3 regions of the Burkholderia sp. NLJ2 genome follow, and region 3 is predicted to be linked to each of the others. Evidence: riboswitches for the same ligand, from Rfam matches in the RefSeq annotation. Region 3 holds a riboswitch; each other region holds the start of a gene.
What was found. A riboswitch is a leader RNA that binds a small molecule or an ion and turns the genes downstream of it on or off. The one in region 3 is predicted to bind cobalamin.

Region 1 (6,615 bases), 910 kb from region 3:
AGGCAGAGGGCCGCGCGTCAGCCGCCCGTTTCCCGCTCCGACGGCAACCGTCGATAGGCATGTTCGGACGGACGTCGCCGCAAATCGCACGGTCATCGTTGCACAGTAGGCACACCCGGATCGCGGGCTGCACGTCGTCGGCCAGTACGCCGATCAGTTGCTCGCAGATCGGCATGAGGCATGGGTTGCGCACACGGTTCGACCGTCACCGTGCACGTGATGTCCGTGATCGCCGATCCGCGCGCACGATCAGCCTGCGCTCGCGTACAGCGTCGAATCCGCGAACCCTTCGGCGTCGAGCACGCGCCCGACCAGGATCAGCGCGGTGCGCTCGATCTGCGTGCCCTGCACCTTGCCGACGATGTCGGCGAGCGTGCCGGTCACGCGTTCCTCGTCGGGCCAGCTCGCGCGATAGATCACCGCGACCGGGCAATCGGCGCCGTAATGCGGCAGCACTTCGTCGACGATGCGCGCGAGATGGCGCACGCCGAGATGGATCCCGAGCGTCGCGCGGTGCGCGGCGAGCGCGCCGAGCGCTTCGCCTTCCGGCATCGTCGTCTTGCCCGCGAAGCGCGTGAGGATCACCGTCTGCGCGACGCCGGGCAGCGTCAGCTCGACACCGAGCGTTGCCGCGCACGCGGCCGTGGCCGTCACGCCCGGCACGATTTCGTACGGAATCCCGAGTACCCTCAGCCGGCGGATCTGCTCGCCGATCGCGCCGTACAACGACGGATCGCCCGAATGCACGCGCGCGACGTCCTGCCCTTTCGCATGCGCGGCGGCGAGCAGCGCGACGATCGCGTCGAGGTCGAGCTCGGCCGTATTGACGACCTGCTCCGCGCGATGGCCGTCGAGCACGGCCGCCGGCACCAGCGAGCCCGCATACAGGATCACCGGGCAGCTGCGCACGAGGCGCTGGCCCTTCACCGTGATCAGCTCCGGGTCGCCGGGGCCCGCGCCGATGAAATACACCGTCATCGAAAAATCTCCGTTTATTCGTTGGATGATCGGCCGCGCGGCGTCACGCGCGGGCGGCCGGATCGAGTGCGTCGAGCAGCGCGGCGGCCGAGTCGAACGCGCGGTCGGCGTCGGGCAGCGGCGGCCGGCGCAGCATCACGACCGGCAGCCGGCGTTCGCGTGCGACGTCGAGCTTGGCCTCGGTGGCCGCACCGCCGCTGTTCTTGCTGACGACGACGTCGATCCCCATCAGCGCGAACAGTGCGCGCTCGCCGTCGAGCGTGAACGGCCCGCGCGCGGCGACGATCTGCGCGTGCGCGTTGCCGGGGTGCGCATCGAGGCAGCGCACGAGCCAGAACTGGTGCGGCGGGATCGCGTCGAGATGCGCGAGCGGCTCGCGGCCGAGCGTGAAAAGCGGCCGCCGGAACGGCGCGAGCGCGGCCTCGATGCCGGCCCAGTCGTCGACCATCCGCCAGTCGTCGCCGGGTTGCGGCGCCCAAGGCGCGCGGCGCAGCGCCCACAGCGGCACGCCCGCGTCGCGCGTCGCGGCAGCGGCATTCGCGCTGATTTGCGCGGCATACGGATGGGTCGCGTCGATCACGAGGCCGATGCCGGCGCTGCGCAGATACGCGGCCAATCCGGCGGCGCCGCCAAAACCGCCGACGCGCACGTCGCAGCGCAGGTCGTCGGGTACCTTGCCGAGGCCGGCCAGGCTATACACGTGGTGCGGACCGAGTGCGCGCGCGATTTTCAGCGCGTCGCCGGTGCCGCCGAGCAGCAGGATGCGCGTGCTCATCGCGCTTGCCCGACGAAGCGGCCCTGCCGGTCGATCGCGAACATCTCGACGGCGACCGATGGCGGCACGATATCGCGTGCGACGCGCAGCGCCTCCGCGCAGACGAGATCGCCGAGCGGCACGCCGGCGGCCAGCGCGAGCTTCAGCGCTTCCTGGCTCGTGTTCGCGGCGCGCATCGCTGCCTGCAGCGCATCGCTCGCGCCGGCCTCCGCCGCCCACTGCGCGAGCAGCGGCAGGTCGATGCTCGAATGGCGGCTGTGCAGGTCGAGGTGGCCGGCCGCGAGTTTGCTGAGCTTGCCGAAGCCGCCGCACATCGACAGCCGCGCGATCGGTGCGCGCCGCAGGTGCTTGAGCACCGCGCCCGCGAAATCGCCCATCTCGACCAGCGCCATGTCGGGCAGGTGGTAGTGCGCACGCATCGCGTCTTCGCTCGTATTGCCCGTGCACGCGGCGATATGCTGGATGCCGTTTGCGCGCGCGACGTCGATGCCCTGGTGGATCGAAGCGATATACGCCGAGCACGAGAACGGCCGCACGATGCCGGTCGTCCCGAGAATCGACAGCCCGCCGACGATACCCAGGCGCGGGTTCATCGTCTTCAGCGCGAGCGCTTCGCCGCCTTCCACGCCGATCGTCACGTCGAAGCCGCCCATGTAGCCATGCTCGGCCGCCAGCGCGTCGAGGTGCGTCGTCATCATCTGGCGCGGCACCGGGTTGATCGCCGGTTCACCGACCGCCAGCGTCAGCCCCGCACGCGTGACCGTGCCGACGCCCGGCCCCGCGTGAAAACGCACGCCGGGCGCCGCCGCAAGCGCAACGCGCGCGAAGATCAGCGCGCCGTGCGTGACGTCCGGATCGTCGCCGGCATCCTTGATCGTGCCGGCTTCGGCGCCGTCGGCCGTGGTCCGGCAGAACTCGAGCCGCATCATCACGCGCTGCCCCTTCGGCAGCACGATCTCGACGGCATCGTCCGCGTGGCCCGCGAGCAGCAGGCGCGCGGCTGCGAGCGATGTCGCGGTCGCGCAGCTGCCGGTCGTATAGCCGAAGCGCAGCGGAGCGTGCTGTTCGGGGGTTTCGTCGCGCATCACGCGTCCGTTTCGTTCGTCAGGTTCGACGGTCCGGCCATGGCGGCCGCGTCGGGCTTGCGAACATCGTACAGCGTGACCGGCAACGGCTGCCGCCATGTGTCAAAGCGGCCGAGCGGCTCTGCATGCGCGAGCGACACGCGCGTGAGTGTGCCGCCGTGCGCGTCGCGCCATGCGGCAAGCGCCATCTCGCCCTGCAGCGTGACCGCGTTCGCGACCAGCCGGCCGCCAGGCTTCAGCGACGACCAGCACGCGTCGAGCACGCCGGGCGCCGTCGCACCGCCGCCGATGAAGACCGCGTCCGGCGCGGCGAGCCCGGCGAGCGCATCGGGCGCGCGGCCCGCGACGAGTTGCAGGCCCGGCACGCCGAGCGCGTCGCGGTTGTGCTCGATGAAGCGCTGCCGCTCCGCATGCGCTTCGATCGCGATCGCCTGGCATGACGGATGCGCGCGCATCCATTCGATGCCGATCGAGCCGCTGCCGGCGCCGACGTCCCACAGCAGCTCGCCGGGCGCGGGCGCGAGGCGTCCGAGCGTCATCGCGCGCAGGTCGCGCTTGGTGAGCTGGCCGTCGTGGCGGTACGCATCGTCGGGCAAGCCGGGCGTGAGCGCGCGGCGCGGCGCATCCGGGCCGGCCTGGCAGTCGAGCGCGACGAGATTGAGCGCGGCCGTTTCGTCGACGTTCCAGTCTTGCGCGAGGCCGTCGAGGCGCCGCTCGAGCGGGCCGCCCAGATGTTCGAATACGCTGATGCGCGTCGGCCCGAAGCCGCGTGCGGCGAGTTCGGCCGCGACGGCGGCCGGCGTGCGGCCGTCGGCGCTCAGCACGAACAGGCGCCGGCCCGGCAGCAGGTGACGCGCGAGCGTCGCGAGCGGACGGCCGACGAGCGATACCGCACCGACGTCCTGCAGCGCCCAACCGAGGCGCGCGGCCGCGAGCGACAGCGACGACGGCGCGGGCAGTACGCGCCATTCGTCGGGGGAAAGCTGGCGCGCGAGCGTGGCGCCGACGCCGAACAGCATCGGGTCGCCGCTCGCGAGCACGCAGACGGGCGACGGGCGGCGGGCGAGCACGCCCGCGATGTCGAACGGCGACGGCCACGTTTCGCGCGCGGCCGGCAGCCGCGCGGGCAGCATGTCGAGATGCCGCGTCGCGCCGACGACGAGCGTCGCGTCGAGCAACGCGCGCCGCGCGCTGCGGCCGAGCCCCGCGTAACCGTCGTCGCCGATGCCCACTACCGTCAGCCACGCCGTCATGCACCCTTCCCCATCGTTCGATTCCATCGTGTCGCCGCGCAGCCGTAAAAGGGCCGGCGCAGCCGTCCGCATTGCGAAAGACGGCATGGTACCGTGTTCCATCCCGCGTTTCATCTGCCGGCTCGCCGGCGCCGGGCCGTCGTCCGTTTCGCCCGTCGCGAACGGCTTTCCGGTCGCGAACCGCAGTCGAAATCGGGTATCCTACGGCCGTTCGTTCGCCGGTGCCCCTCGGGGCCGAAGAGGGAACACAGGGCGCGCCGCGCGCCGCTGTGGCTGCCCCCGCAACTGTAGACAGCGAGCCGATTTCCCCCCTCACGCCACTGGTTCGACCGGGAAGGCCGGGAGCCGGCGCCGACCTGTCAGCCAGGAGACCTGCCGGCCAGAAAGTGCGTGCGTGCCAGTCGGCGTCGGGCGGGGTGTACCGATGCGTTGGCCGCGGCGCGACACTGTCCCGGTACCCCGTTGAGTTCCGCCCCCGATTCGATTCCTGCGTCGCCTGTCGTGCGCCCTTCGGCCTGCCCGGGGCTCATGCGCGTCGTTGCGGCCGCCGACGGCGGGCTGTGCCGGATCAAGCTGCCGGGCGGCCGGCTCGACGCGGGCCAGGCACGCGCGATCGCCGCCGCCGCGCGCGCATACGGCTCCGGCGCGATCGACGCGACCAATCGTGCGAATCTCCAGCTGCGCGGCATTCGCGACGGCGCGGCCGACGCGCTGACACGCGCGTTGCTCGACGCGGGGCTTGGCCCGCGCGCCGATGCCACCGCGAACTCGACCGCGGATTCAACTGCCAATGCGGCCGCGCTCGCCGCGAGCGACGACGTCCGCAACGTGATGCTCAGCCCGCTCGCCGGGCACGACCCCGCCGCGCTCGTCGACAGCCGCGCGCTCGCCGTTCCGCTGCTCGACATGCTGGCAAGCGAGCCGCGTCGCGGCGAACTGTCGCCGAAATTCTCGATCCAGCTCGACGGCGGCGAATCGGTCGCGGCGCTCGATCATCCGCACGACATCTGGCTTGCCGCATGGCGCCGCGACGACGGCGCGGTGCGCATCGCGGCCGGGCTGGCCGGCTGCCCGCCGATTGCATTCGACGATACGCCTGCTGCGGTCGATGTGTCGCCCGACCAGAGCGTTGCGCTCGTCCGCGGACTGCTGCTTGCGTTCCTCGATCTCGCGCCGGCCGACGTCACGCGGATGCGTGCGCTGCTCGCGACGGCGACGTGCGGCGAACGCGTGTTGCTCGAACGCGCGCAGCACTACCTGCCCTTTCCGCTCGCGGCCGATCCCGCGCTCGCCGGCTGGCGGCGCATGCATTCCGATTCCGCACTGCGTTTCGGCGCGCGTCCGTCGCTCGACGCAGCGCGTTGCAGCATCGGCGCGCAATTCGCGCTCGGGCGGCTCGACGCGACGCAACTGGAACGGCTCGCCGCATTGGCTGAAACAGACGGCGACGGCACGCTGTCGATGACGCCGTGGCAAGGCGTGTTCATCCACGGCGTGTCGCACGCACGCGCACCGGCCACGCTCGATGCGCTCGCATCGCTCGGCCTCGTGTGTACATCGTCGGACCCGCTTGCGACGCTCGTCGCGTGCACCGGCAGCGCGGGCTGCGCGAAAGCGCACGCGGACACGAAACACGACGCGCTCGCGCTTGCCGCGCGCCTCGGCCATCCGGTCGACGTGCACCTGACCGGCTGCGAGCGCCATTGCGCGCTGCCGCATCCCGCGACGCACACGCTCGTCGCGGTTGCGCCCGCGCACTACGACCTTTACCGGCGCGACGCCGCCGCGGGCCTCGGCGCCCCGCTCGCGCGCCATCTGACGATTGACCAGGCCGCGGCCCGCCTCACGGGCGCACGGCATAGCCAGGACACCACCACCGATGCTTGACTACATTCGCGACGGACAGGAAATCTACCGCCAGTCGTTCGCGACGATCCGCGCCGAGGCCGACCTGTCGCAGGTCCCGCCCGATCTCGAGAAACTCGCGGTGCGCGTGATCCACGCGTGCGGGATGGTCGATGTCGTCTACGACCTGCGCTTCTCGGCCGGCGCCGGCACTGCGGGCCGCACGGCGCTCGCGGCCGGCGCGCCGATCCTGTGCGATGCGAAGATGGTTGCCGAAGGCATCACGCGCGCACGGCTGCCGGCGGGCAATCCCGTGATCTGCACGCTCGGCGAGCCGGAGGTGCCCGATCTTGCGCGGCATCTCGGCAACACGCGCTCGGCCGCCGCGCTCGAACTGTGGCGCCCGCATCTCACGGGCAGCGTCGTCGTGATCGGCAACGCGCCGACCGCGCTGTTCCACCTGCTCGACATGATCGATGCCGGCGCGCCGCGCCCCGCGCTGATCCTCGGGTTCCCGGTCGGCTTCATCGGCGCGGCCGAATCGAAGGCGATGCTCGACGCCGACAGCCGCGGCGTGCCGTACGTCGCGCTGCTCGGCCGGCGCGGCGGCAGCGCGATGGCCGCCGCCGCGGTCAACGCGCTCGCGACGGAGGTCGAATGACGACCGCGCGTGGACGCC
Region 2 (6,615 bases), 940 kb from region 3:
CGCGTCGTTGGTCACGCCTTCGGTGAGCCGCGCGATCAGCGCGTCGCCGTCGGGCGGCAGGTCGGCCAGCGCGTAACCCGCGTCGCGCAGCGCCGCGAGCACGCGCAGCGCGGACGCCGGCGTGTCGAGCCCGACGCCGTTGCCGATCCGCCCTTCGCTTTGCGGATAGTTCGCGAGGATCAGCGCGACGCGCTTGCTCGCGTTGTCGAGCGTGCGCAGCCGGCACCAGCCGCGCGCGAGCGCCGCGACGAACGCGATCCGCTCCGCGTCCGGCTGGTAGCGCACGACGTCGACCTCGGTATGCGGGCAGCGATACGCGAGCCCCTTGAAACTCACCGCGCGCGTGACGATGCGCCCGTCGACCTCGGGCAGCGCGATATGCATCGCGATGTCGCGCGCGTGCAGGCCCTGGTTGTCGGCGACCCACGCGTCGCGATTGCCGCCGGACAGGATCACCTGCAGCACCGGCGCGTCGCCGGCGAGCACGTCCGGCTCGGCGGCATCGATCGCGCCGGCCGCGAACGCGGTCGTGTTCAGCACGAGCGCGACGCCGTGCGTGTCGCACAGCTGCGTGATGACCTCGCGGCTCACCGCGTCCTTCAGCGATGTCACCGCGATCGGCAGCGGATTCAGCCCTTCCTGAACGAGCGCGTCGGCCAGCGCATCGAACACGGCCGTGTTCGCGGCCTGCCAGTGCGCGCGATAGAACAGGATCGCGACGACCGGCGCGCCGGGCGTCCAGCGCGGCCGCCAGTCGTCGACGCTCGCGCGGTCGCGCGCCGGGTGATACAGCGCGGCGGCCGGCAGCGGGCGCGGCAGCTCGGGTTCGTCGCCGAAGCCGAGCGTATGGAATGCGATGCTGCGCAGCAGCGCCTCGGCGTTGTGCACGCCGCCTTCGCGCAGGTAGCGCCACCACATCCGGCACAGGTCCGGCGCGACCGTGCTTTTCGCGACGAGGTTCGGATCTTCCTGCAGGTCGCCCGAGAACATCGCGAGCTGCTGGGCGCGCTTCGACGCAAGCGACACGGCCTGCTCGATCCCGTACGGCCAGTACGCTTCGCCGCCGAGATGATCGATCACGACCGTCTTCGCGTGGCGCAGCACGTCGTCGACATAGAAATCGACGGACGCCGGCTGCCGCAGGAACGTGACGTTCGCGAGCCGCACGCTCGGGAAGCCGGCCGGCAATTGCGGCACGACGCTCGCGAGCAGCGACAGCGTCGTGTCGGCCGAACTCAGGATCACGATGTCGGCCGGTTGCTGGTCGATCCGGACGACACCCTGCGTATCGTCGACGAAGCCGCCCGGCGTGGTGCGCAGCAGATGCATCGTGCGTTACGCCTGTTGCGGTTCGGCCGCGCACGCGGCGTCGAACGCGCGTTGCAGCGCGGCCGCGTCGAGATCCTCGCCGATCAGCACGAAGCGGCTCGCGCGCGTTTCGCCGTCCTGCCAGCGACGGTCGAAGTAGCTGTCGAAGCGGCGGCCGACGCCCTGGATCACGAGCCGCATCGGCGCGCCGGGCAGCGCGGCGAAGCCTTTCGCGCGGTAGATCGTGTGCGCTTCGACGACACGCTGCAGCGCGGCGATCGTCGCTTCGCGCGAGCCCGCGTCGCCCGACACGACCACCGAGTCGAAGTCGTCGTGATGGTGGTCGTGATCGCCGTCGTCGGCCGAGCCGTGATGGTCGTGGCGCAGGTGGATCGTTTCCTCCGACGCCGATTCGAGCCCGAGCAGCATGGCGAGGTCGAGCTCGCCGCGCGTCGCGCGCACGATCTTCACCTGCGGCGGGATCTCGTCGCGGATCGCGGTTTCGATCTGCGCGAACTGCGCGTCGCCGACGAGATCGGCCTTGTTCACGATCACGAGGTCGGCGGACGACAGCTGGTCGGCGAACAGTTCGTGCAGCGGCGATTCGTGGTCGAGGTTCGGATCGGCGCGGCGTTGCGCGTCGACGGCCTGCGGGTTTTCCGCGAACTGGCCGCTCGCGGCGGCCGGCCCGTCGACGACGGTCACAACCGCGTCGACCGTGAAGCTGTTGCGGATCGTCGGCCAGTTGAACGCCTGCACGAGCGGCTTCGGCAGCGCGAGCCCCGATGTCTCGATCAGCACGTGGTCGATGTCCGCGCGGCGCTCGACGAGCGCTTCCATCACCGGATAGAACTCTTCCTGCACGGTGCAGCACAGGCAGCCGTTCGCGAGTTCGTAAAGCTGGCCCGACGCTTCGTCCTGCGCGCCTTCTGTCTCCTCGCAGCCGATGCCGCAGCCCTTGAGGATTTCGCCGTCGATGCCGAGTTCGCCGAACTCGTTGACGATCACCGCGATGCGGCGGCCTTCGGCGTGCTGCAGGATGTGGCGCATCAGCGTCGTCTTGCCGCTGCCGAGAAAGCCCGTGACGATCGTGACGGGCAGCTTGCGTAGGGTCATGGAATATCCAGGTTCGTAAGGGGAGTCAGGCAGAGATCGTCACGTCGATCTCGTCGTAGCGCTTTAACCGGTAGATCAGGGCCGACACGAGCCAGCATGCGAGGAACAGGCCGATCACGACATAGCCGAGCATGCCGAAGTGCGACGCCACCATCGACGCGAAGTCCCACACCGGGCCCTGCAGCGACAGCTTGTCCGCGAGCAGCGCGAGCACCTCGATGCCGCCGATCAGCGCGGCGACCAGCACCGACACGAAGGTGATCGTCATGTTGTAGTAGATCTTGCGGATCGGCCGCACGTACGCCCAGCGATACGCGCCCATCATCAGGATGCCGTCGGTCGTGTCGACCAGCGTCATGCCGGCGGTGAACAGCATCGGCAGCGCCATCACGGACCAGAACGACAGACCGCCCTGCACCTGTGCCGCCGAGATGCCGAACAGCGCGATCTCGGTCGCCGTGTCGAAGCCGAAACCGAACAGGAACCCGACCGGATACAGGTGCCAGCTGCGCGACACGAGCCGGAACAGCGGACGGAACAGGCGCGCGAGCACGCCGCGCTGGTTCAGCAGCAGGTCGAGATCGGCGTCGACGATCGGTTCGCCGCGCTGCGCGGCGCGAAACGTCCGGTAGACGGAAATCAGGATCAGCAGGTTCGCGATCGCGAGCACCAGCAGGAAGAACGCCGACACGCTCGTGCTGATCACGCCGCCCCACGCTTTCATGCTCTCGAAGCGCGCAAGCGACGCGGCCGTGAGCGTGACCACGACCGACATCACGATCACCACCGTCGAATGGCCGAGCGAGAAGAACAGGCCGGCGCCGAGCGGGCTGCGGCCCTCCTGCATCAGCTTGCGCGTAACGTTGTCGATGGCCGCGATGTGGTCGGCGTCGACCGCATGGCGCAGCCCGAACACGTACGCGAGCAGCGCCGTGCCGAGCAGCACGGGCTGGCCGTGGAAGGCGGCGAACGCCCAGATCCACGCGCCTGCGTTGAAGGCGATCAACAACGAATAGATGGCGATGATCTTGCCGCGCAGCCCGGACGGACTGTCGTTGAACAGGCGAAACAGCGAATCGAGCATGACGCTCCCTTGCGAACGGTCGACATGAAGAATGCCAACACGGCCGTCGCTGCGCGGCCCCGCGCGGTCCGGCCCTTCATCGCGCCGGATCATGCGCACTCGCGCAGGCGGTCGGACGACGGGAATCGGGAAACGCTCGGGTGTCGGGCACGCTGCGGCCGTGGACGATGCGCCGCCTCCCCGCGGCGCTGAACCCCAACGTTTAGGCCGGTATCCGGGCTGGCGAACACGCCGCTTCGCCTTCCCGGATGCGCAGGACATCCAGTGGCGGTCGTCCGCATGCGCGCGGCATGCGGCGAAGCGGCGCTGCATCGCGGCGGGCACGATGCGTTCGCTTACCGTTGCGGGGGCAGCACAGGTTGGCTCGACTGCGACGCAGGCAGGCTCCCTGTTTCCCGTTTAACTGCGCGCGCCGGAGGGCACGCGCGAGCACCAAAACGCGTGCGAGTGTAGGCGCCGGGGGCGGGAGCGTCAAGGCGGCTCGGGCGGCCGAACGGCGTCTTGCATGGCCGCCGCGCCACGCCGGAGGCCGCTTCCGGCATCGGCGAAGCGGGTTCGCGCGGGCGGATCGCTGTGCTATCGTAGCGCCGCGTTCGGTGCTCGCATGCGCATTCCGCGCATGCAGTTAAACGGGAAACAGGAGGCGGACGACCGCCCGGCCTGTGCTGTCCCCGCAACGGTACGCCGCCCGCGCGACGCGCTTCCCCGCGCACGCGCCCATGCCGCCCACGATGCCACTGCCCGTCAGCCGGGCGGGAAGGCTGCGGCCTGGCAAGCGGCCAGCCCGGATACCGGCCGACGCAAGGGGCGAGCCCGACGCTCGCCGAACGCCCGATCCGCGGGGGACGGATGGGGTGCGCATTCCGCCCGCGTTCGCGCGGGCTTCGCCCGATCCGTTATGCGTTGCCTGTTCGACGGCCGCCGATGTGCCGCCCGCCTGCCCCTTCCCACTGTTTCGACACGGTGCGCGCCGTGCCGCGCGCAATGAGCCGCGCCTGGCTCATCGGCGCCGGCCCCGGCGACGCCGACCTGCTGACGCTCAAGGCCGTGCGCGCGATCGGCGCGGCGGACGTGCTGCTCGTCGACGATCTCGTGAACCCCGACGTGCTGCGCCATGCGCGCGCCGACCCGCACATCGAGCATGTCGGCAAGCGCGGCGGTCATGCGTCGACGCCGCAGGAAGCGATCGTCGCCGCGATGCTCGCGCACCTGCGCGCCGGCCGCAGCGTCGCGCGGCTCAAGGGCGGCGATCCGTTCGTGTTCGGCCGCGGCGGCGAGGAACTGGCCGCGCTCGGCGCGGCCGGTTTTCCGGTCGAGGTCGTGAACGGCATCACCGCGGGCATTGCCGCACCGGCCGCGCTCGGCATTCCGGTCACGCAGCGCGGCGCCGCGCAGGGCGTGATCTTCGTCACGGGCCACGGCGCGGGCGCCGACGAACCCGACTGGCGCGCGCTGGCGGCCACGCGCATGACGATCGTGATCTACATGGGCATCCGCCGGCTCGACGCGATCGCGGCGGCGCTGCGTGATGGCGGCCTGCCCGGCGATACGCCGTGCGCGGCGATCGAGAACGCGACGCGCCCCGAACAGCGGCACGTGCTCGCGACGCTCGACACCGTCGTCGAACGCGTCGGCGCGACCGGCATCGGTTCGCCGGCGATCGTCGTGATCGGCCGCGTCGCGGCGCTGGCCGGCGATCCCACGGTGCGTGCCGCGCTCGGCGGCGGCGCATGATGCGCGTCGCGCTCGGCGTCGGTTTCCGCGCGGGCGTGACGGCCGCGCAACTCGATGCTGCGATCCGTGCGGCGCTGGCGCTTTATTCGGCCGCCGAACCCGCGCTCGTCGCGACACTCGCCGACAAGGCGCGTGCCCGCGCGCTGCGCACGCTGTGCGCGCGACGCGGCTGGCCGCTCGTCGCGTTCGACGCGACGCAGCTTGCGAGCCGCCCGGAACTGGCCGCGAGCGGCCCGTCGGACGCCGCGCTCGCGCGCTTCGGCGTCGCGGGCGTGGCCGAGCCGTGCGCGCAGCTCGCGGCGCCGCACGGCCGGCTGCTGGGCCCCAAATCCATCCGGGACGGCGTGACGGTCGCACTCGCCGGCCCGCTCTGAACCTTTTGTTTCGCTTTCGACAGGACGATTCCCGATGAAGACCGATTCCGAATCCCATCAGCGGATGGCCGAACGCCGCCGTGCCGGCCACGAGAAGAAACAGGCCGCCGCCACCCATGAAAAAGGCCTGCTGATCGTCCACACCGGTAACGGCAAGGGCAAGAGCACGGCCGCGTTCGGCATGGCCGTACGCGTGCTCGGCCACGGCATGCGGCTCGGCGTCGTGCAGTTCATCAAGGGCGCGCTGCACACGTCCGAGCGCGACTTCCTCGGCGCGGTCGCGGAATGCGACTTCGTGACGATGGGCGACGGCTATACGTGGAACACGCAGAACCGCGACGCCGACATCGCGACCGCGCGCAAGGGCTGGGACGAAGCGCGCCGGATGATCGAAAGCGGCGACTACCGGATGGTGATCCTCGACGAGCTGAACACCGTGCTGAAGTACGAATACCTGCCGCTCGACGAAGTGCTCGCGACGCTCGTCGCGCGTCCGGAGTCGGTGCATGTGGTCGTCACCGGGCGGCACGCGCCCGATGCGCTGATCGATGCGGCCGATCTCGTCACCGAAATGCGGCTGGTCAAGCATCCGTACAAGGAGCAAGGCGTGAAGGCGCAGCGCGGCGTGGAGTTCTGAGCGTGTCGTCCTGCCCCGCACTGTTCGTCAGCGCGCCCGCGTCCGGCCAGGGCAAGACGTCGGTGACGGCCGGCCTCGCGCGGCTGCACCGCCGGCTCGGCCGCCGCGTGCGCGTGTTCAAGACCGGGCCCGATTTTCTCGATCCGATGCTGCTCGAACGCGCGAGCGGCGCGCCCGTGCATGCGCTCGACCTCGGGATGGTCGGCGAGGCTGGCTGCCGCGCGCTGCTGGCCGATGCCGCGCGCGATGCGGACCTGATCCTGATCGAGGGCGTGATGGGGCTGTTCGACGGCACGCCGAGCAGTGCCGACCTCGCGGCCGCGTTCGGCGTGCCGGTGGTCGCGGTGATTTCCGCGAAGGCG
Region 3 (6,615 bases):
AGCGCCTGGCGATGACGCAACCACCGCTGTCGCAGGCGATCCGGGCGCTCGAGGACGCGCTCGGCGTCGCGCTGTTCGTCCGCACGAAGCGGTCGGTGGCGCCGACGGCGGTCGGCGCGGCGCTGCTGCCCGACGTGCGCCGGCTGCTGGCGTCGGCCGATGCGCTGCCGCCGCTCGCGCGGCGGCTCGCGCGCGGCGAGGCCGGCTCGCTGTCGCTCGCGTTCGTGTCGACTGCCGATTACGGGCTGCTGCCGTCGCTGTTGCGCGCGTTCGGCGCGCGCTATCCGCAGGTGCGCCTGCAACTCTCGGAGGCGACGAGCGACGTGCAGATCGACGAGCTCGTCGCCGGCCGCATCGACGCGGGGCTCGTCATTCCGCCGGTGCCGCCGCGTCACGCGGCCGGGCTGTCGTACCTGCCCGTCGTGCGCGAGCCGCTGGTGGTTGCGATGCCGGCGGCAGCGTCCGACGCGCCCGACGACGAACCCGTGCATCTCGCCGATGTCGCCGCATTGCCGCTCGTGATCTTTCCGCGTCGTTTGGCGCCCGGCTTTTATGACATCATTACGGGCTGCTACGGCGCGGCGGGGGAAACTCCGCGCATCGGCCAGGAGGCGATCCAGATGCAGACGATCGTCAGCCTCGTGTCGGCCGGCATGGGCGTCGCACTGGTGCCGCAATCGCTGCGTAACCTGCGGCGCACCGGCGTGGTCTACCGGCCGCTCGCCGGTCACGCGCCGGTCGTCGAGACAGGCCTCGTGTGGCGCACGGGCGACGTGAGTCCGGTGCTCGCCGGCTTCATCGACGTCGTGCGTGCGCAGGGCCTCGCCGCGTGACGTGAACGATGGTGCATCGGTGCCGTCCAATGCGCGGTGCTGCGCGTTCGCGATCGCCGTACCGCATTCGAAAACTTCTTCGCTAACCCATGATCATTCACCCGAATTTCGACCCCGTTGCGATCCATCTCGGGCCGCTGGCCGTGCGCTGGTACGGCCTCATGTATCTCGTCGGCTTCATCGCGGCGATCGTCGTCGGCCGGATCCGCCTGAAGCTGCCGCACGTCGCGGCACAGGGCTGGACCGCGAAGGACATCGACGACATGATGTTCTACGGCGTGCTCGGCACCGTGCTCGGCGGCCGGCTCGGCTATGTGCTGTTCTACAAGGCCGATTTCTACTTCTCGCATCCGCTCGACGTGTTCAAGGTGTGGGAAGGCGGCATGTCGTTTCACGGCGGCTTCCTCGGCGTGACGCTCGCGATGATGCTGTTCGCGTGGCAGCGCAAGCGCAACTGGCTGCAGGTCACCGATTTCGTCGCGCCGATGGTGCCGACGGGGCTCGCGGCCGGGCGGCTCGGCAACTTCATCAACGGCGAGCTGTGGGGCCGCGTGACCGACCCGACGGCGCCGTGGGCGATGCTGTTCCCGGGCGCGATGCGCGACGATGCGGCATGGCTGCCGAAACATCCGGCGCTCGTCGAGAAGTGGCATCTCGCCGACGTGTTCATGCAGTACCAGATGTTGCCGCGCCATCCTTCGCAGCTCTATGAAATCGCGCTCGAAGGCATCGCGCTGTTTTTCGCGCTGTTCTTCTTCTCGCGCAAGTCGCGGCCGATGGGCGCCGTGTCCGCGCTGTTCCTGATCGGCTACGGCCTCGCGCGCTTCACGGTCGAGTTCGCACGCGAGCCCGACGACTTCCTCGGCCTGCTTGCGCTCGGCCTGTCGATGGGGCAGTGGCTGTCGTTGCCGATGATCATCGCGGGCATCGCGCTGATGGTCTGGGCGTATCGCCGTCGCGCGGCGAATGCGGCTGCGTGATGCAATACCGATGCGCGCGCAACTGGCGCGTGCATCGGCAACACGCATGCAAATAAAAAACGCCGGCCTTCGGGCCGGCGTTTCGCGTTTCTGACAGCCGCGCGTTGCGCGTTACTTCATCTGCACCGAGCCGTTGACGGTGACCGACACGGTCGCCTTGCCGCCTTCGACCGCGATCGGTGCGCTCATCTTCGCGCTGTCCATCGGCGCCGCGGCCATCGCCATCATGCGCGGGTACGGCTGCACGTTGCGGCCGCTGCCGACGTTGACATCGCGGATCGTATAGCTGCTGTAGCCGAACGCCTTCGCGGCTTCGTCCGCGCGGGCGCGGAACGACTTGATCGCGTCGGTTGTGAGCTTCTGCTCGGCCGTGCGCTGCGCTTCAGGCGACAGCGAGAACTCGACGTTCGCGACCTGCATCAGGTTCGACAGCTGGCCTGCAAGCTTCGACGCCGCGGCGAAATCGCGCGATTCGAGCGCGACCTCGGTACGGCCGCGCCATGCGGAGATCTTCCCGTCGCGATCGGTGCTCGGATACACGGAGAATGCGCCCGTGTGTGCGGAGACGCCCGAGACGCCCTTCGCCTGCGACAGCGCGGCATCGGCGCGCTGGTTCAGTGCGGACGTGAGGCTGCCCGGATCCTTGGCCTGCTGTTCGTAGAACAGCGTGATGTGGATGATGTCCTGCGGCACGTCGGCGCTGGCCTGCGACGAAAGCGACAGCACGCCCGCCGGTTCCGGAAAGTGCGGATTCGCGGTCTGCGCGTGTGCGGCGGGCGACGCGAGCGTCAGCGCGACGGGAACGGCGGCGGCGAGGGCGAGCGACAGCGCGAGTGCGGATTTCTTGGTCATTGTTGGGCTCCTTGTGCGAGGGCGCGCACGCGGATCACGCGTGCACGACGCGGGCGTACCGCGCAACGAAAAAAAACAGCCGGCCCGATAGGCCGACAGCGGTTGCTTAGGCTGCGCGAAAGACCCGCGAGTTCCGTGGCGGCCGCGCGTGCTGACGAGATTTGACCTTTGGCGCGCGCCTGCTGCGTGCGCCTACTTCATCAGCTTTTCGGTGATGAACCGCCATTCGGCGCGCGTGACTGGCGTGATCGACAGCCGGTTGCCGCGTGCGAGCACGCGCATGTCGGTGAGTTCGTCGTGTTCGCGCAGTGCGGCGAGCGGCACGAGCGGCGCCTTTTTCACATAGCGCACGTCGACGAGCAGCCAGCGCGGCGCGTCCTGCGTCGACTTCGGGTCGTAATAAGGGCTTTTCGGATCGAACTGCGTGGGATCGGGGTAGGGCGTCGACGACACTTCGGCGAGGCCTGCGATGCCCGGCTCGGGGCAGCTCGAGTGGTAGAACAGCACGCCATCGCCGATCTTCATCGTGTCGCGCATGAAATTGCGCGCCTGATAGTTGCGCACGCCGGTCCACGGCAGCGAGCGCTGCGGTGCGTTGGCGAGATCGTCGATGCTTGCTTCGTCCGGTTCGGACTTCATCAGCCAGTATTGCATGGATCGTGATCGACGCAGAAAGAGGCTGCTACAAAAGAAAACGGCACCGGGCTTTGCCCGATGCCGTTGGATAGGTCCCCGCCTTGGCCGCTAGGCCGGCATCCTGAACCTGAGGTTCAGAATTGGTCGCAGTTAGCAGCACTTCGGGTACATCAGACAGAGTGACGCGCGCGCCCGTGCTACAAATTTCCGCAACCGTGCACATGGCATTGGTTCAAGGAATATATGACCTTGGCGAACCAGGCAGGGAAGCTGACTGAACTGTGTTTCGATGCGCCAATTTGACCACCGTTGATCGCCGAGATCAAGGAGAATCGACGCATCGATTAAAACGTTACTGCGTCTCGTGCTGTGCGAGCACCGCGCCGAGCTGTTCGTTCATCTGGTGCATTGTACGACGGATTTCCTCCGCCGGAAATGCTTCACCGTGCCGCACGCTCGTTTGCAGCCGCAGCAATTCCGATGCGAGCGACAACGCCGCCATCACCGCGATGCGATCGGTGCCGCGTACCGAGCTGTTCGAGCGGATTTTCGACATTTCGGCGTCGACGCGCGCGACCGCCTCGAGCAGCGCCGCTTCGGTCTCGGCCGAACAGGCGAGACGATAGGCCTGACCGAGAATCGAGACTTCGATCTGCTTGGTGCTCATGCATGTTCTCCGTGGCTGGCCGCGTCATCGCCATCCGTACGCGCCTGCGCATCCAGCAGGTCGAGCTGGTTGTCGGCTTGTTCCGCGCTTTTCGAGCGCGGCAGCTTTTCGAGAATCGCGTTCAGTTTCACCTGCGCGTCGTCGATCTTTGCCGACAGCGTGTCGCGCTCGGCTGCGAGCGCATTGCGTTCGTCGCGCAGTTGCGCGAGTTCCGCACGGACCGTGTCCGCTTCCGCGCGCAATTGCGCGACCTGCTCCTCGAGCGCGAGCCGTTCCGAGTGATAGCGCTTGTTCAGCGAAATCAGACGGCCAATATTTTGAGATAAAGTTTCGAGTTCGTTGAGCATTTGCTGCGTCCTCTAAAGACCCAGCATTTTAGCGCGGAATAACGCGCAATCCGACATCTGTAACGTTTCCAGTCGTAACACCCCCGCTTCTTGCCGCGAATAGGCGCGTCCCGTGCGTGCCCGGACGCTTCCTTGACGCTCGCGCGAGCGGCTCCTAAACTGGCGCCGCCTCGGTGCTCGCGCGTGGAACGCGCGGTTAAACGGGAAGCAGGGCGCGGGCTCCGCCAGGAGACCGCCAACCTGCGCTGCCCCCGCAACGGTAAGCGGCCGCGTCCAGTGACGCAGGCCGGCTCGGGCGCGTTCCGCGTGCAGGTTTCGCACGCGGGCGCGGGCCACTGCGCGTCATCGCGCGGGAAGGCGAGCCGGTACGCCGCCAGCCCGGATACCGGCCGAGGCGGGGAGCCCTCACGGGCTTCGTGACGCGTGGCCTGCGGGGAGGCGGGGCGCGCAGTGCTTCACGGGATTTATCTTCATGCTGACCCCAATCGTCCGCACGGCGCTCGGCGCGCTCTGCGGATTGCCGCTGGCCGCCGCCGCGCAGACCGCGGCGAATGCCGATTCCGCGGCGTCCGCCGTACCCGCGGCAACGTCCACAGTGCCCGCGGCCCAGCCGGCCGCTGCAACCATGCTCGAACCGGTCGTCGTCACGGCGCAGCGCGCGCCGCAGGCGCTGGCCGACACGATTCCGCAAACCACCGTATTCGACGCGCAGGATATCGCCGCGCACCCGGGCGCCGACCTGCCGACGCTGCTCGCGCTCGCGCCCGGCGCGCAGATCGTGCGCAACGGCGGCCCGGGCGCGAGCGCGACGATGTTCCTGCGCGGCGCGGAGTCGACGCAGTCGCTCGTGCTGATCGACGGTGTGCGGGTCGATTCCGCGAGTCTCGGTGCCGCGCAACTGAGCCAGTTGCCGCTCGACCAGATCGAGCGCGTCGAGATCGTCAACGGCAACGTGTCGTCGCTGTACGGCTCGGGCGCGATCGGCGGCGTCGTGCAGGTGTTCACGAAGGACGGCGGCAATCATCCGCCGCGCTTCAACTTCGCGGTCGGCGTCGGCAGCTACGGCACACAGACACAGCAGGTCGGCGTATCGGGCCGGCTCGACAGCGACGGGAAGACGACGTTCAGCGTGTCGATCGCACGCGACAAGGACAACGGTTTTTCCGCGCTCGACCCGGCGAAGAAGCCGAACGCGAATCCGAATGCGAACGGCTACCTGAACGAGAGCATCACCGCGGCGCTGCGCCACCGCTTCAACGACCGCTGGGATGCGGGCGTCAGCTACTTCCAGTCGAACGGCAACAACAGCTACGACAATGCGTGGGGCGTGCCGACCGACCTGAACAACCTCTATTCGCGCGTGCAGCAGGTGCGTGCGTTCGCGAACGGCAAGCTGACCGACTGGTGGACCGCTCACCTGAGCGTCTCGACCGGCAACGATCGCAGCCAGTCGGCGTTGAACGGCGTCTACACCGATCACTTCAATACCGACAACCGCCAGTACACGTGGCAAAACGACTTCCGCATCGCGCCAGAACACCTGATCCAGGCCGGCTACGAGCGGCTCGACCAGCAGTTCATGTCGAATGCGTATGCCGCGCCGCAGCGTCACGTGAATTCCGGCTGGATCGGTTACTCGGGGCGCTTCGGCCGCCAGCAGTTCCAGGCGAACCTGCGCCGCGACCAGTACTCGGACTTCGGCGGCGCCAATTCCTACTATCTCGGCTACGGCCTCGAACTGACCGATCGCTGGAAGGTGACCGCGAGCTATTCGGACGCGTTCCGCGCGCCGAGCTTCAACGACCTCTATTACCCGATGGCCGGCAACCCGTCGATCCAGCCGGAGCGCAGCCATTCGATCGAGGCCGCGCTGCAGTACGCGTCCGATGCAGTGGGCGTGATGCGGCTCACCGCGTTCCAGACGCGCTATGCAAACCTGATCAACTATCGGCCCGACGGGAGCGGTTTCTACTATATTGCGCAGAACGTCGGCAGCGCGAAGGTGCAGGGGCTCGAAGGGTCGTGGCAGGGGCATGTCGGCGCGACCGACGTACGGGTTGCCGCCACGTTGCAGAACCCGGTCAACGAAACGCAGAATCAGGATCTCGACCGCCGCGCGCGACGTTTCGCGTCGATGGCCGTGAACCGCGCGTTCGGCGCGTGGCGCGTCGGCGGCGAATGGCTCGTGAGCGGCGCGCGTAACGATTCGGGCGGCGGGCGGCTCGGCGGCTACGGGATCGTCAACCTGTCCGCGCGCTACAACATCACGAAGTCGTGGTACGTCAGCGCGCGCATCGACA

Region 1: another riboswitch for cobalamin. It lies ahead of cobG (precorrin-3B synthase); the one in region 3 lies ahead of R9B84_RS12845 (TonB-dependent receptor domain-containing protein).
Region 2: another riboswitch for cobalamin. It lies ahead of cobA (uroporphyrinogen-III C-methyltransferase); the one in region 3 lies ahead of R9B84_RS12845 (TonB-dependent receptor domain-containing protein).

Annotation. Positions count from the first base shown of each region.
Region 1 covers NZ_CP137808.1:1,879,585-1,886,199, reverse strand. Annotated here, with positions in the region: gene R9B84_RS08615 (MFS transporter) at 1-2, shown strand, start outside; gene cobM (precorrin-4 C(11)-methyltransferase) at 250-978, opposite strand; gene R9B84_RS08605 (cobalt-precorrin-6A reductase) at 1,022-1,753, opposite strand; gene R9B84_RS08600 (cobalt-precorrin-5B (C(1))-methyltransferase) at 1,750-2,838, opposite strand; gene cbiE (precorrin-6y C5,15-methyltransferase (decarboxylating) subunit CbiE) at 2,838-4,091, opposite strand; cobalamin riboswitch at 4,294-4,485, shown strand; gene cobG (precorrin-3B synthase) at 4,620-5,978, shown strand; gene R9B84_RS08585 (precorrin-8X methylmutase) at 5,971-6,597, shown strand; gene R9B84_RS08580 (precorrin-2 C(20)-methyltransferase) at 6,594-6,615, shown strand, end outside.
Region 2 covers NZ_CP137808.1:1,854,874-1,861,488, reverse strand. Annotated here, with positions in the region: gene cobN (cobaltochelatase subunit CobN) at 1-1,329, opposite strand, end outside; gene cobW (cobalamin biosynthesis protein CobW) at 1,336-2,424, opposite strand; gene R9B84_RS08490 (HoxN/HupN/NixA family nickel/cobalt transporter) at 2,450-3,508, opposite strand; cobalamin riboswitch at 3,697-3,960, opposite strand; cobalamin riboswitch at 4,085-4,322, shown strand; gene cobA (uroporphyrinogen-III C-methyltransferase) at 4,433-5,242, shown strand; gene R9B84_RS08480 (cobalamin biosynthesis protein) at 5,239-5,616, shown strand; gene cobO (cob(I)yrinic acid a,c-diamide adenosyltransferase) at 5,651-6,253, shown strand; gene R9B84_RS08470 (cobyrinate a,c-diamide synthase) at 6,256-6,615, shown strand, end outside.
Region 3 covers NZ_CP137808.1:2,793,797-2,800,411, reverse strand. Annotated here, with positions in the region: gene R9B84_RS12880 (LysR substrate-binding domain-containing protein) at 1-833, shown strand, start outside; gene lgt (prolipoprotein diacylglyceryl transferase) at 923-1,813, shown strand; gene R9B84_RS12870 (SIMPL domain-containing protein) at 1,925-2,665, opposite strand; gene R9B84_RS12865 (EVE domain-containing protein) at 2,858-3,319, opposite strand; RNA gene ssrS (6S RNA) at 3,391-3,572, opposite strand; gene R9B84_RS12855 (cell division protein ZapA) at 3,654-3,968, opposite strand; gene R9B84_RS12850 (ATPase) at 3,965-4,315, opposite strand; cobalamin riboswitch at 4,470-4,723, shown strand; gene R9B84_RS12845 (TonB-dependent receptor domain-containing protein) at 4,788-6,615, shown strand, end outside.